DNA from 2 places in the Streptomyces sp. NPDC003691 genome. Region 2 is predicted to be linked to the other one. Evidence: predicted binding sites of a transcription regulator. Region 2 holds the regulator's gene; the other holds the start of a gene.
The links. The regulator HrcA, encoded in region 2, represses chaperone genes, less so after heat shock. The targets are predictions, from matches to a motif close to TTNGCACTCNGNNNNNCNGAGTGCNAA.
Positions count from the first base shown of each region.

Region 1: groES (co-chaperone GroES) is a predicted target of HrcA. The motif match lies at 2,134-2,160, and genes of this name have one in related genera.

Region 1 covers NZ_JBSFNQ010000012.1:21,897-28,632, forward strand. The annotation lists gene groL (chaperonin GroEL) at 1-1,559, opposite strand, end outside; gene groES (co-chaperone GroES) at 1,679-1,987, opposite strand; gene ACWDR0_RS08390 (polysaccharide deacetylase family protein) at 2,820-3,854, opposite strand; gene ACWDR0_RS08395 (THUMP-like domain-containing protein) at 3,959-5,185, shown strand; gene ACWDR0_RS08400 (hypothetical protein) at 5,202-5,861, opposite strand; gene ACWDR0_RS08405 (RNA polymerase sigma factor) at 6,021-6,736, opposite strand, start outside.
Region 2 covers NZ_JBSFNQ010000005.1:119,676-126,411, forward strand. The annotation lists gene ACWDR0_RS04480 (nitronate monooxygenase) at 1-622, opposite strand, end outside; gene dnaJ (molecular chaperone DnaJ) at 1,026-2,162, opposite strand; gene hrcA (heat-inducible transcriptional repressor HrcA) at 2,163-3,191, opposite strand; gene ACWDR0_RS04495 (MBL fold metallo-hydrolase) at 3,584-4,318, shown strand; gene ACWDR0_RS04500 (DUF3097 domain-containing protein) at 4,329-5,147, shown strand; gene hemW (radical SAM family heme chaperone HemW) at 5,584-6,736, opposite strand, start outside.

The sequences.
Region 1 (6,736 bases), on a different contig from region 2:
AGGGTCTCGGTCGTGAGGAGCAGGGAGGCGATGGAGGCGGCGTTCTCCAGGGCGGAGCGGGTGACCTTGACCGGGTCGATGACGCCGGCCTTGACCAGGTCGCCGTATTCGCCGGTGGCGGCGTTGAAGCCCTGGCCCTTGTCGAGCTCGGCGACCTTGGAGGTGATGACGTAGCCCTCGAGGCCGGCGTTCTCGGCGATCCAGCGCAGCGGCTCGACGGCGGCGCGGCGGACCACGGCGACACCGGTGGCCTCGTCGCCCTGCTTGCCGAGGTCGCCTTCCAGCACCTTGGCGGCGTGGACGAGCGCGGAGCCACCGCCGGAGACGATGCCTTCCTCGACCGCGGCGCGGGTCGCGGAGATGGCGTCCTCCAGACGGTGCTTCTTCTCCTTCAGCTCCACCTCGGTGGCGGCGCCGACGCGGATCACGCAGACACCGCCGGCCAGCTTCGCGAGGCGCTCCTGGAGCTTCTCGCGGTCCCAGTCGGAGTCGGTGGCGTCGATCTCGGCCTTGATCTGGTTGACGCGGCCGGCGACCTCGTCGCTGCTGCCGCCGCCGTCGACGATGGTCGTCTCGTCCTTGGTGACGGTGACGCGGCGGGCGGTGCCGAGGACGTCCAGGCCGACCTGGTCGAGCTTGAGGCCGACCTCTTCGGAGACGACGGTGGCACCGGTGAGGGTGGCCATGTCCTGGAGCATCGCCTTGCGGCGGTCGCCGAAGCCGGGGGCCTTCACGGCGACGGCGTTGAACGTGCCGCGGATCTTGTTGACGACGAGGGTGGAGAGCGCTTCGCCCTCGACATCCTCGGCGATGATCAGCAGCGGCTTGGAGCCACCGGCCTGGATGACCTTCTCCAGCAGCGGCAGCAGGTCCTGGATGGAGCCGATCTTGCCCTGGTTGATCAGGATGTACGGGTCGTCGAGGACGGCCTCCATACGCTCCTGGTCGGAGACCATGTAGGGGGAGAGGTAGCCCTTGTCGAAGGCCATGCCCTCGGTGAAGTCGAGCTCCAGGCCGAAGGTGTTGGACTCCTCGACGGTGATGACACCGTCCTTGCCGACCTTGTCCATCGCCTCGCCGATGAGCTCGCCGACCTGCGGGTCCTGCGCGGAGAGCGCGGCGACGGCGGCGATGTCGGTCTTGTCCTCGATGGGACGGGCGGTGGCGAGCAGGTCGTCGGAGACGGCCTTGACCGCGGCGTCGATGCCCTTCTTGAGGGCGGCGGGGGAGGCGCCGGCGGCGACGTTGCGCAGGCCTTCGCGGACGAGCGCCTGGGCCAGCACGGTGGCGGTGGTGGTGCCGTCACCCGCGATGTCGTTGGTCTTGGTCGCCACCTCCTTCACGAGCTGGGCGCCGAGGTTCTCGTACGGGTCGTCGAGCTCGACCTCGCGGGCGATCGTGACACCGTCGTTGGTGATGGTGGGGGCGCCGAACTTCTTGTCGATGACGACGTTGCGGCCGCGGGGGCCGATCGTCACCTTGACCGTGTCGGCAAGCTTGTTGACGCCGCGCTCAAGGGCGCGACGGGCGTCTTCGTCGAACTTCAGGATCTTCGCCATGGGAGCGTTTCTGTCCTCTTCTGAGACGTGCTGCGAAATACTGCGCCCCCAGCGCCCGGTGCAGAGTGTGTCAGCGGGGGCCAGGGGCGCAGTTCAAGAACAAGCGGAGAGTGCTCGGCTTACTTCTCGACGATCGCGAGCACGTCGCGGGCCGAGAGGACGAGGTACTCGTCGCCGTTGTACTTCACCTCGGTGCCGCCGTACTTGCTGTAGAGCACGACGTCGCCGACCTTGACGTCGAGCGGCAGGCGCTCGCCGTTCTCGAAGCGGCCCGGACCGACGGCGAGGACGGCGCCCTCCTGGGGCTTCTCCTTCGCGGTGTCCGGGATGACCAGGCCGGAGGCCGTGGTCTGCTCGGCGTCGAGCGGCTGGACCACAATGCGGTCCTCGAGCGGCTTGATGGCAACCTTGGAGCTGGCGGTCGTCACGATCCGACCTCCCCCTTCGGAGATCTCACGGGGTTAACTGTCTGAGGTGGCGACCAGGTGGATCCGTCGTCGCGGGTGCCGGACCTGCCCGTCGCTGTGTTGGCACTCTCCATTGGGGAGTGCCAGAGCCGAGACTATGACTGCGATTAGCACTCGGTCAAGCGGAGTGCCAATGCGTCCGCCGTCGGCGGAACGGGCGCGCGCCGGAGTGCGGCCGTGCCGGAGGGCGCTCCGGCGGTGGAACACCACCGCCCGGGGGCGTCTTCGGCCCCAGGGAACGGGCGGTGCCGCAAGCACTCCCGCACCGGCCGGGCGGTGTCGCGAAAGGCGAGGGCCGCGGGGCTGGGCGGTGCCGCGAAGGCCGGTCCCGGCGCCGGGACGGGCCGGTCTCAGGGCCGGTCTCAGGGCCGGGGCGGCCGGAGCGCGTCGCCCCGGCCCCCGGTGCCGGGCGGTTCATGAAGCCGCCCGAACAGACGGGCGGCGGGTTCGGCGAGCACCGGGGCGGGGGCGGGGAAGAGAACGGCGGGAGCGGCCGGAGTGCGGGCCGCGCCGGAGCCGGCGCCAGAACCGGAGCCGGCGCCAGAACCGGGACCGGGACCGGGACCGGGACCGGGCAGCGGTACGGCCTCGGACGCGGCCTCAGACACGGGCGCAGACACGGGCGCAGGCGTACGCGGCGGAGCGGCCGGCTCCCCACCCCCGGGCTCCCCGGTGTGGACCGCCCGGCGGCCGAGCCGCTCAAGGGGGCCGACGGCCGGGGAGGCGCAGCCGGAACAGCCCAGCAGCGCCCCCGCGGCCAGCGCGGCCACGACCCTCGCGGCCGCGCCCGGCCTCACACGTAGTCCTCCAGACGGGCCACGGCGTACCCCTTGTCCGTGATCGTCTTCATCACCTGGCGGACCATGTCGGGCATCGTGCCCTTCCAGTCCCCGGGGCCCCGGAAGTGGGTGAGGATGATGTCGCCCGGGTGGAGGTCGCGGTCCCACTCGCGCCACTCCATATGGTCCGGGAACGCCTCGGCGGCCCACAGCGGCACGGCCTTGACGCCGCACTCCTGGGCGGCCCGCAGGGTGTCCCCGTTGTAGTTGCCGTACGGCGGGCGGAAGAGCGGCGGGCGCTTCCCGTAGAGCCGCTGGAGGTTGTCCTGCTGCCCGCAGATCTCCTTCTTCTGCGCCTCGTAGGAGAGTCCGGGCATATAGCGGTGGTTGAGGGTGTGGTTGTGGAGGGCGGCGCCCTCCTGCTGCATCCGCCGGAAGTAGCCGTAGTTGTCGCTGATGACGTAGTCGCTGAGGAAGGCGCTGTACGGGATCTTCAGCTCGCTCATCATCCGGATGAAGTCGGGGTCCTTCTCGGCGCCGTCGTCGACCGTCAGGAAGACGATCTTCTCCTTCACCGGCACGGTGGTGAAGACCGGCGGCAGGGCCGCGCCGCCTTCGACCTCGAAGCCCTTGCGGGTATTGAGGAACGGTTTCGTCGCGGGGGGCTGCGGCGCGGGCAGCGGGACCTTGTCCAGGCCCCAGGCGCCGATCGCGGCCGCCCGTGCCTTCTGGATCCGTTCGACCTGGTCCACATAGGCGGCACGGGATCCGGCGGGGCCGGCCCGCTGGGCGTCCTTGTCCGCCCGTTCGAGCTGGGACGCCTCCGCCTGGGCACCGGGGTGGGGCGGGGCGCCACCGTGCTCCCCCGGGCCGGGGACGGTACAGGCGGAGCCGAGCAGGCCTGCCAGCAGCACGGCGGCGGCCGTACGCCCCTTCCGTGCTCCGCGCGCCGCTCCGGGCGCTCGCCGCGCCCCCCGGGGATGCCCGCCGGACTCCCGCCCGCATGCACCCATTTCAGCCATCTTTCCGTTTTGTCGTACTAGCCGCATGGCGCTGAATCCTGGCAGCACGCCCCCGCCTGATCCGTACGACACCGCCGTCACCGCCGGTCCGTGACCCTCCTGGCCCATCCCGGCCCCGGACCTGAACCACAATGGGCCGGGTGAACGACGCCGCCTCCCCGCTCCCCGAGCCGCTCGCGACCCTGCTGACCCCCGAGGGCCGGGCCCTGCTGGACGAGCTGCGCGACTACGCCCCCGCCGACGAGCTGGCCCTGGCGACCAGGCTGCGCCGCGATCACCCGGCCGGGCGGGTCTCGGCCGCGCTGGGCCAGGCCAGGCTGCGGCAGCGGGCGGTGGCCAAGTTCGGCGCGGCGGACGCGTACCGCATGTTCTTCACCCCGAACGGCGTGGAGCAGGCCACCCGGGCGCCCGTCGCGGCCCATCGCGCCGCGCGGCTGGCCGCGCTGGGCGTCCGCAGCGCGGCGGACCTGTGCAGCGGTATCGGCGGGGACGCGATCGCCCTCGCCCGGGCCGGGATCCGGGTACTGGCCGTCGACCGCGATCCGCTGACCGCGGCCACGGTCCGTGCCAACGCGGAGGCGCTCGGGCTGGGCGAGCTGATCGAGGTGCGCTGCGAGGACGTCACGGAGACCGATGTCTCGGCGTACGACGCCGTCTTCACCGATCCCGCCCGGCGCGGCGGCCGCGGCCGGATCTTCGACCCGGAGGCGTACTCGCCGCCGCTGTCCTGGGCGGTCGAGGCGGCCCGCGGGCGGCCGGTCGCCGCGCTCAAGATCGCACCGGGGATCCCCCACGAGCTGATCCCGGCCGATTTCGCCGCGGAGTGGATCTCGTACGAGGGCGAGGTGAAGGAGGCCGTGCTGTGGCGCGGCACGGCCGATCCGGCGCCGGGACAGGTGGCCGCGACCCTGCTGTCCGGTGCCGGCTCCGGACCGTCCGGCTCGTACACCCTGCTCGGACGGGGGCTGCCGGATCCGCCGGTCCGGCCCGTCGGCCGCTATCTCTACGAACCGGACGGCGCGGTGATCCGCGCGCATCTGGTCGCCGAGGTCGCCGCCGGGCTGGCGGGCGGCGGGCTGATCGACGCGACGATCGCCTATGTGACGGCGGACGAGCTGCGTCCGCTGCCGTCGGCCACGGCGTACGAGATCACCGATGTGCTGCCGTTCGGCCTGAAGAAGCTCAAGGCGCTGCTGCGGGAGCGCGGGGTGGGCGCGCTGACGGTGAAGAAGCGGGGTTCGGCGGTGGAGCCGGAGGAGGTGCGGCGGAAGGTGAAGCCGCAGGGCCCGAACGCGGCGACGGTCTTTCTGACCAGGGTCGACGGCGCGCCGTCGATGCTGATCGGGCACCCAGCGTAACCCCGCTGCCCCGGCCTCAGCGGTGGGCACCGCCGGGGCGGCGGGACGCGACCGGGTTCTCCAGGCGGGCCAGCCAGCGGAGATGGGCGACCGTGTTCACCAGGCCGGCGAGCCCCGCCAGCACCGGGGCGGCGCCCGCGCCGATCACGTACACCAGAGTGCTGTGGGGGGTACGGCCCGAGCCGTCGTCCAGGGATTCCGGCAGTCCGGCGCAGACCGCGAGGCCCGCCACGACACAGCCGAACGACACCATCAGCCAGCTCGCGTTCAGCCAGCCCCGGCCGTAGCCCGCGTCTCCGCGCGGGTCGCGGTCCAGGGTGGTCCAGGCCCGCAGCAGCGCCCGTACGGCCCGGTCCTCGCGGGCGTCGGCGACCGTCACGGTGAGGGTGGGGACCAGGATCGCCGCCCCGACCAGGCCCACGAATCCGGCGAAGACCAGATTGAACCCGTCGAGGGTGTCGTCGAGGGACATCAGCCCGACGCCCACCAGTCCCCAGCCCAGTTCGAAGGCGAGGACCACCAGCACCAGCCCGAGCAGCCGGAACGGTCCGACCGACTTACTGACCAGCCGGTCCAGCACCCGGCGCCGCTCGTCGAGCAGGGAACCCCGGTCCGGCCAGGGGGATATGCCGTGCGGGCCGTCGGGATCCGGTGGCGGCGGAGGCAGCTCAGACATGCGCGGAGACTATCCGCCGCGGGCCCTCCGGGCCGGGTCCGGGTGCCGTTCCACGGCGGGACCCGCCGTGGCGCCTTCCAGCGCGGGCCCCGCCGCCGGACGTGGGGCCGGGTCCCGCGGCGTACGGCCCACCGCCGCAGGGCCCTGCCCGGCCCCGGGCTACCGGTCGTCCGGAGCCGGGTCCACCGCCGGGTCCGGCGTCGGGTCCGCCATCGGATCCGGCGTCGGGTCCGCGGCCGCGCGGGCCGCGGTCTCCGCGCGGGTCAGCAGTAGATCGCGTTCCCGGTCGTTGCGGGCCAGACCGGCGGCCCGGGCGAATTCCGCCCGGGCCTCTTCCGGGCGCCCCAGCCGGGCCAGCAGATCGCCGCGCACGCTCGGCAGCAGGTGGTACTCCCGCAGCCCCGGCTCCTCCGCGAGGGCGTCCACCAGCGCGAGACCGGCCTCCGGCCCCTCCGCCATGGCGACGGCCACCGCCCGGTTCAGCTCCACCACCGGCGACGGCCGGACGGCGGCCAGCTGCCCGTACAGGGTGACGATCAGCGCCCAGTCGGTGTCCTCGTACCGCGCGGCCCGGGCATGGCACGCGGCGATCGCGGCCTGGAGGACGTACGGGCCCGGCGCGGCACCCGGCACGGCGGCCCGGTCGAGCGCGGCGAAGCCCCGCCGGATCAGCAGCCGGTCCCAGCGGGACCGGTCCTGGTCGGCGAGGAGGACCGGGCTGCCGCCGGGTCCGGTGCGCGCCGCGATCCGGGACGCCTGGATCTCCAGCAGGGCCGCCAGGCCGTGGACCTCGGACTCGCCGGGCAGCAGCGCCGCGAGCACCCGGGCCAGCCGCAGGGCGTCCTCGCAGAGCGCGGGCCGCACCCAGTCGTCGC
Region 2 (6,736 bases):
GCGCGATCAGGGTCAGCAGCCCGATGCCGGTGCCGTCCGCCGCCGGGTCGTCGCGGTGGGTCCCCTGGTGGCCGCCCGCTTCGATGCCCTGGACGCAGACCGCGTCGGCGCCCGCCCACTGCGCCGCCTGGGCCTCCTCGGGCGTGGTGACGGTGACCACCGTGTAGGTGCCCGCCCGGGTGAAGGAGGCAAGCACGGCGGGGGCGGGGCAGCCGAAGGTGAAGGACACCACGGGGACCGGATCGTCCCGCAGGATGGCCAGCTTGGCCTCGTAACCGTCGTCCCGGCCGGATTCGGGGTCCCCGAGCGGGGTCTCGTACCAGCTGGACTCGCCCGCGAGCTGCTGGCGGTAGACCTCGACGGCGCTCGGGTCGGAGACCCGCGGCTGCGGCATGAAGAGGTTCACGCCGAACGGCCGCGAGGTGAGCCCCCGGATCTGCTTGATCTCCTGGTACATCCCGTCGGTGGTCTTGTACCCGGCGGCGAGAAAGCCGAGGCCGCCCGCTTCGGAGACGGCCGCGGCGAGTCGGGGATTCGACGCCCCTCCGGCCATCGGCGCCGCGATCACGGGATGCCGGAACAGATCGGACAGGGTGGGAGACCCGGAGGGCGCGGAGGACATGCAGGCATCGTGCCACCTGCGTACGTCCGTGACGAAACGGGCCCCGCGCACCGGCCGGGCCGTGGCGCCGCACCGTCCCCCGGGGTCGCGTGGACCCCGCGAGCCCCATGGGCCCCGGGTTTGTCCGGGCCCCGCGCACCGTCCCCGGCCGGGCGGCTTTCACGGGTCACGGGTTCCCCGGCACCCGCCCGCGGGACGGGCGGCCGCTCGTTACGGGAGCGACGCGGCCCGGGCGGCCCGGCGGTACGGACGGGGGCGGCCGCTTTTTACGGCAGCGACGCGGCCCGGGCGGCCCGGCGGTACACGCGGGTCCCGGCCCCGCGGCGGGCGGGGCCGGGCGAACGGCCCCGGTCCCGGCCCCGGGCGGACCAGGGCGGGGCCGGAGGCCGCCAGGCCGTACGGCCTAACGGCCGTTGAACGCGTCCTTCAGACGGGAGAACAGCCCCTGCTGGCCCGGCTGGAACTGGCCCGTGGGCCGCTCCTCGCCGCGCAGCTTGGACAGCTCCCGCAGCAGCCGCTCCTGCTCGGGGTCGAGCTTCGTCGGGGTCGTCACCTCGACATGGACGATCAGATCGCCGCGGCCGCCGCCGCGCAGATGCGTCACTCCGCGGCCGTGCAGCGGGATCGACTGCCCGGACTGCGTACCGGGCCGGATGTCGACCTCCTCCAGACCGTCGAGCGTCTCCAGCGGCACCTTGGTGCCCAGCGCGCCCGCCGTCATGGGGATGGTGACCGTGCAGTGCAGATCGTCGCCGCGGCGCTGGAACACCGCGTGCGGCAGCTCGTGGATCTCGACGTACAGATCACCGGCGGGTCCGCCGCCGGGGCCGACCTCGCCCTCGCCGGCCAGCTGGATCCGGGTGCCGTTGTCGACGCCCGCGGGGATCTTGACCGTGAGGGTACGGCGGGAGCGGACCCGGCCGTCGCCCGCGCACTCGGGGCACGGGGTCGGGACGACGGTGCCGAAGCCCTGGCACTGGGGGCAGGGCCGCGAGGTCATGACCTGGCCCAGGAAGGACCGGGTGACCTGGGAGACCTCGCCCCGGCCGCGGCACATGTCGCAGGTCTGGGCCGAGGTGCCGGGCGCGGCGCCCTCCCCGGAGCAGGTGGTGCAGACGACCGCGGTGTCGACCTGGATTTCCTTGGTCGTCCCGAAGGCCGCCTCGTTGAGCTCGATCTCCAGGCGGATCATCGCGTCCTGGCCGCGGCGGGTGCGCGAACGCGGGCCGCGCTGGGACGCCGTACCGAAGAAGGCGTCCATGATGTCCGAGAAGTTCCCGAAGCCACCGGCGCCGAAGCCGCCCGCGCCGCCGCCGCCCGACTGGGAGAGCGGATCGCCGCCGAGGTCGTAGACCTGCTTCTTCTGCGGGTCCGACAGCACCTCGTAAGCGGCGTTGATCTCCTTGAACCGCTCCTGGGTCTTCGGGTCCGGGTTCACATCCGGGTGGAGTTCCCGGGCGAGCCTGCGGAACGCCTTCTTGATCTCGTCCTGGGATGCGTCGCGGCGCACGCCGAGTACGGCGTAGTAGTCCGTGGCCACTTACGACTCCGCCAGGATCTGTCCGACGTAACGTGCCACTGCGCGTACCGCTCCCATCGTTCCGGGGTAGTCCATGCGGGTCGGTCCGACCACGCCGAGTTTCGCAACTGCCTCGTCGCCCGAACCGTAGCCGACGGTCACGACGGACGTTGCGTTGAGGCCCTCGTGGGCGTTCTCGTGACCGATGCGCACGGTCACGCCCATGCCTCCGCCGGACTCCTTGGCCTCGCCGAGCAGCTTGAGGAGCACCACATGCTCCTCCAGCGCTTCCAGCACCGGCCTGATCATCAGGGGGAAGTCGTGTCCGAAGCGGGTGAGATTGGCGGTACCGCCGATCATCAGCCGCTCCTCCGTCTCCTCGACGAGGGTTTCGAGGAGGGTGGAGAGCACGGTGGAGACCGTGCCGCGGTCCTCCGGGTCGAAGGAGTCGGGAAGGTCCTGCACCAGCTGCGGCACATCGGTGAACCGGCGGCCGACGACCCGGCTGTTGAGCCGGGCCCGCAGATCGGCGAGGGACGCCTCGCCGAACGGGGCGGGGCAGTCGATCATCCGCTGCTCGACCCGGCCGGTGTCGGTGATCAGGACCAGCATCAGCCGGGCCGGGGCGAGCGCGAGCAGCTCGACATGGCGCACCGTGGACCGGGTCAGCGAGGGGTACTGCACGATCGCGACCTGGCGGGTGAGCTGCGCCAGCAGCCGCACCGTGCGCCCGACGACGTCGTCGAGGTCGACCGCGCCGTCGAGGAAGCTCTGGATGGCCCGCCGCTCGGCCGCGGAGAGCGGCTTCACTCCGGCGAGCCGGTCGACGAAGAGGCGGTACCCCTTGTCGGTGGGGATCCGGCCGGCGCTGGTGTGGGGCTGGGCGATGAAGCCCTCCTCCTCCAGTACGGCCATGTCGTTGCGGACGGTCGCCGGCGAGACACCGAGCTGATGGCGCTCGGTGAGCGCCTTGGAGCCGACGGGCTCCTCGGTGCCGACGTAGTCCTGGACGATGGCGCGCAGCACCTCGAGTCTGCGTTCGCTGAGCATCCCGCGCACCTCCAACTGTCTCGTCCGACCGCTCTCGTCCGGCCGCTCGGTCCGCCCCACGGTTCGGGAGGCGGGCGGGCGGTGTCCCCGGATCGTTCCCCGGTGACCCTTCTGGCACTCCGCACGGCCGAGTGCCAAATCTTCCCCGTGCCAGTGTACGGCCGCCCGGTACGGGCGGAGCAAGACGACCGGCAGGCCACCGAACGCTACCGTGCGGCCGCCCCCCTGCCTCCCCCTGTCCCGGTCCCGACATCCACCGGCCCCGCCCCGTCCGGCCCTGTCCGGCCCCGTCCGACCCCGCCCGGCGGCCGGGCGCCGGGCCCATGCCGTCCTCCTGTGCCCCTCTGCCGTGCTCCTCTCCGGTGCGAGGGCCGTGGCGATAGCGTCCCGGTATGGACATCGCTTGGGAAGACCACGGCTGGGAACGGCTGGCCGAGGGGGTGGGGCGCCGCAGGCTGCCCGGCTGGGACGCGACCTGCGGGCTGGTCGCCGGCCGGGACGGCGCGCTGCTGTACGACACGGGTTCGACGCTCACGGAGGGCGCGGAGCTGCGGGCCCAGGCGGAGACGCTGCTCGGCGGCGGTCGCCGGGTGACGCATATCGCGCTGAGCCATCCGCACTTCGACCATGTGATGGGGACGGCGGAGTTCCCGGGGGCCGAGGTGTTCGGGGCGGCCGGGACGGACACGCTGCTGCCGGGCGAGCGGGAGGAACTGCGGGCGGACGCGGTGCGCTTCGGGGTACCGGAGGAGGAGGCCGGCCGGTCGGCGCGGGCGCTGGTGGCGCCGGGGCGGACGGTCGGCGGGGAGCTGGCGCTGGACCTGGGCGGCCGCCGGGTGCTGCTGGTGAACGCCGGGCCGGGGCACACCGGGCACGATCTGGCGGCCGTGGTGCCGGGCGGGCCGGGTGAACCGGCGGTGGTGTTCTGCGGGGATCTGGTGGAGGAGTCGGGCGAGCCGCAGGCGGGGCCGGACGCGGTCGGCGCCCGCTGGCCGGAGGCGCTGGACCGGCTGCTGGCGCTGGGCGGTGAGACGGCCGTGTACGTCCCGGGGCACGGGGCGGTGGTGGACGCGGCGTTCGTACGGGCGCAGCGCGCTGTGCTGGCGGAGCGCTTCGGGGTGTCGTAGCGTCGGGCGAATGCGCAGCTACAGCCCTGATCTGACCCCGCCGTGGAAGAAGCGGACGCCGGTGCCGGAGGTGGCGGCCGACCCTTCGGACCCGGATCTGGTGGTCGAGGAGGTCGCCACGGGTTTCTGCGGGGCGGTGGTGGGCTGCGAGGCGGGGACGGTGACCCTGGAGGACCGCTTCGGCAAGCACCGGGTGTTCCCGCTGGCTCCGCGGGGCTTCCTGCTGGACGGGCGGGTGGTGACGCTGGTGCGGCCGGGGGCCGGGGCTCCGGCCCGGCCTGCCCGTACGGCGTCCGGTTCGGTGGCGGTGCCGGGGGCGCGGGCGCGGGTGGCCCGGGCGGGCCGGATCTATGTGGAGGGCCGCCACGACGCCGAGCTGGTGGAGCGGGTCTGGGGCGACGATCTGCGGATCGAGGGCGTGGTCGTGGAGTATCTGGCGGGTATCGACGATCTGCCCGCGATCGTCGGGGAGTTCGCGCCGGGCCCGGACGCGCGGCTGGGAGTGCTGGTCGACCATCTGGTGGCGGGGTCCAAGGAGTCCCGGATCGCGGCTGCGGTGACCGATCCGCATGTTCTGGTGGTGGGCCATCCGTATATCGATGTCTGGGGCGCGGTGAAGCCGTCGTCGCTGGGTATCGCGGGCTGGCCGCAGGTGCCCCGCGGCCAGGACTGGAAGACGGGGGTCTGCCGCGCCCTGGGCTGGCCCGCCGACACGGGCGCCGCCTGGCGGCACATCCTCTCCCGCGTCCACTCCTACAAGGACCTGGAGCCGGAACTGCTGGGCCGGGTCGAAGAGCTGATCGACTTCGTGACCGCGCCACCGGAGTAGCCCGGGGCGGGCCCGGTCGCACCCGCCCGGGGCCCTGAGGGCGGGCGGACTCCGTAGCGGGCCTCGGGGCGAGGAACCGGACCGGGCCGGACCGGAGCCACCCGGCCACCCGGCCGACGGCAGCGGCATCGGCATCGGCATCGGCATCGGCATCAGGCGGAGGAAGCACGGCGCGCCCGCCCGGCAGGCAACGGCCCCCTCCTCGCGGACCGGGGGCAGGCCGGCCGCACGGGCACCTCGAAGGGCTGTGGGCGGCAGCCCCCACAGCGGGCCTCGGGGCGCGGGAGGCCCGGGTGGTCCGGCGGAACCCCGGGGCGAGGTGCGCGAGGTGCCCGGACAGCCCGTCGGGCCCCGTGGCAGACGGCCGGGCAGCCCGGCCCGGGGGTACTCCGGGGTGAGGCGGCCGGACGGACCGGCCGGGGACCGCGGCAGGCGGTCAGTCGACCAGGTCGCGGACGACGCCGTCGGCCAGCAGGCGGCCCCGCAGGGTCAGCACGGCCCGGCCCCGGCCGTAGGCGCCGGGCTCCAGCAGGCCGTCGGCGAGGGACCGCTCCGCGGCGCGCAGACCGGCCGGGCGGAGCAGTGACAGGGGTATGCCGTCGCGCAGGCGCAGCTCCAGCAGGATGCGCTCGACCCGGCGGTCCTCCGGGGTGAGCAGCTCCCGCCCGGCGCCCGGGGAGCGGCCCGCCGCGAGGGCGGAGGCATAGGCCGCGGGGTGCTTCACATTCCACCAGCGGACCCCGCCGACATGGCTGTGGGCTCCGGGGCCTGCGCCCCACCAGTCGGCACCGCGCCAGTACAGCTCGTTGTGGAGGCAGCGGGCGGCTTCGGTGGTGGCCCAGTTGGACACCTCGTACCAGTGGAAACCGGCCTCGGCGAGGAGTTCGTCGGCGATCAGATAGCGGTCGGCGTGGACGTCGTCGTCCGTCATCGGCACCTCCCCCCGCCGGATCCGGCGGGCCAGCTGGGTGCCCTCCTCGACGATCAGCGCATACGCCGACACATGGTCGGGTCCGGCGCCGACGGCCGCCGCCAGGGAGGCCCGCCAGTCGTCGTCGGACTCGCCGGGGGTGCCGTAGATCAGGTCCAGGTTCACATGGTCGAACCCGGCGGCCCGGGCCTCGGCGACACAGGCTTCGGGGCGGCCCGGGGTGTGGCTGCGGTCCAGCACCTTCAGGACGTGCTGCCGGGCGCTCTGCATCCCGAAGGAGATCCGGTTGAAGCCGCCTTCCCGGAGCTCCGCGAGATACTCCGGGCCGACCGACTCCGGGTTGGCCTCGGTGGTGATCTCGGCATCGTCCGCCAGGCCGAACTCGCTCCGTACGGTGTCCAGCATGGCCACCAGGTCGGCGGCGGCCAGCAGGGTGGGGGTCCCGCCGCCGACGAAGACGGTGCGCACCGGCCGGGGGTCGTCGCCCAGGACCTTGCGGGCCAGCCGTATCTCCTCGGCGACCGTCGCCGCATAGTGGTCGCGGGAGGCCAGGACCCCGCCGGAGCCGCGCAGCTCGGTCGCCGTGTAGGTGTTGAAGTCGCAGTATCCGCAGCGGGTCGCGCAGTACGGGACATGCAGGTAGAAGGCGAGGGGCCGC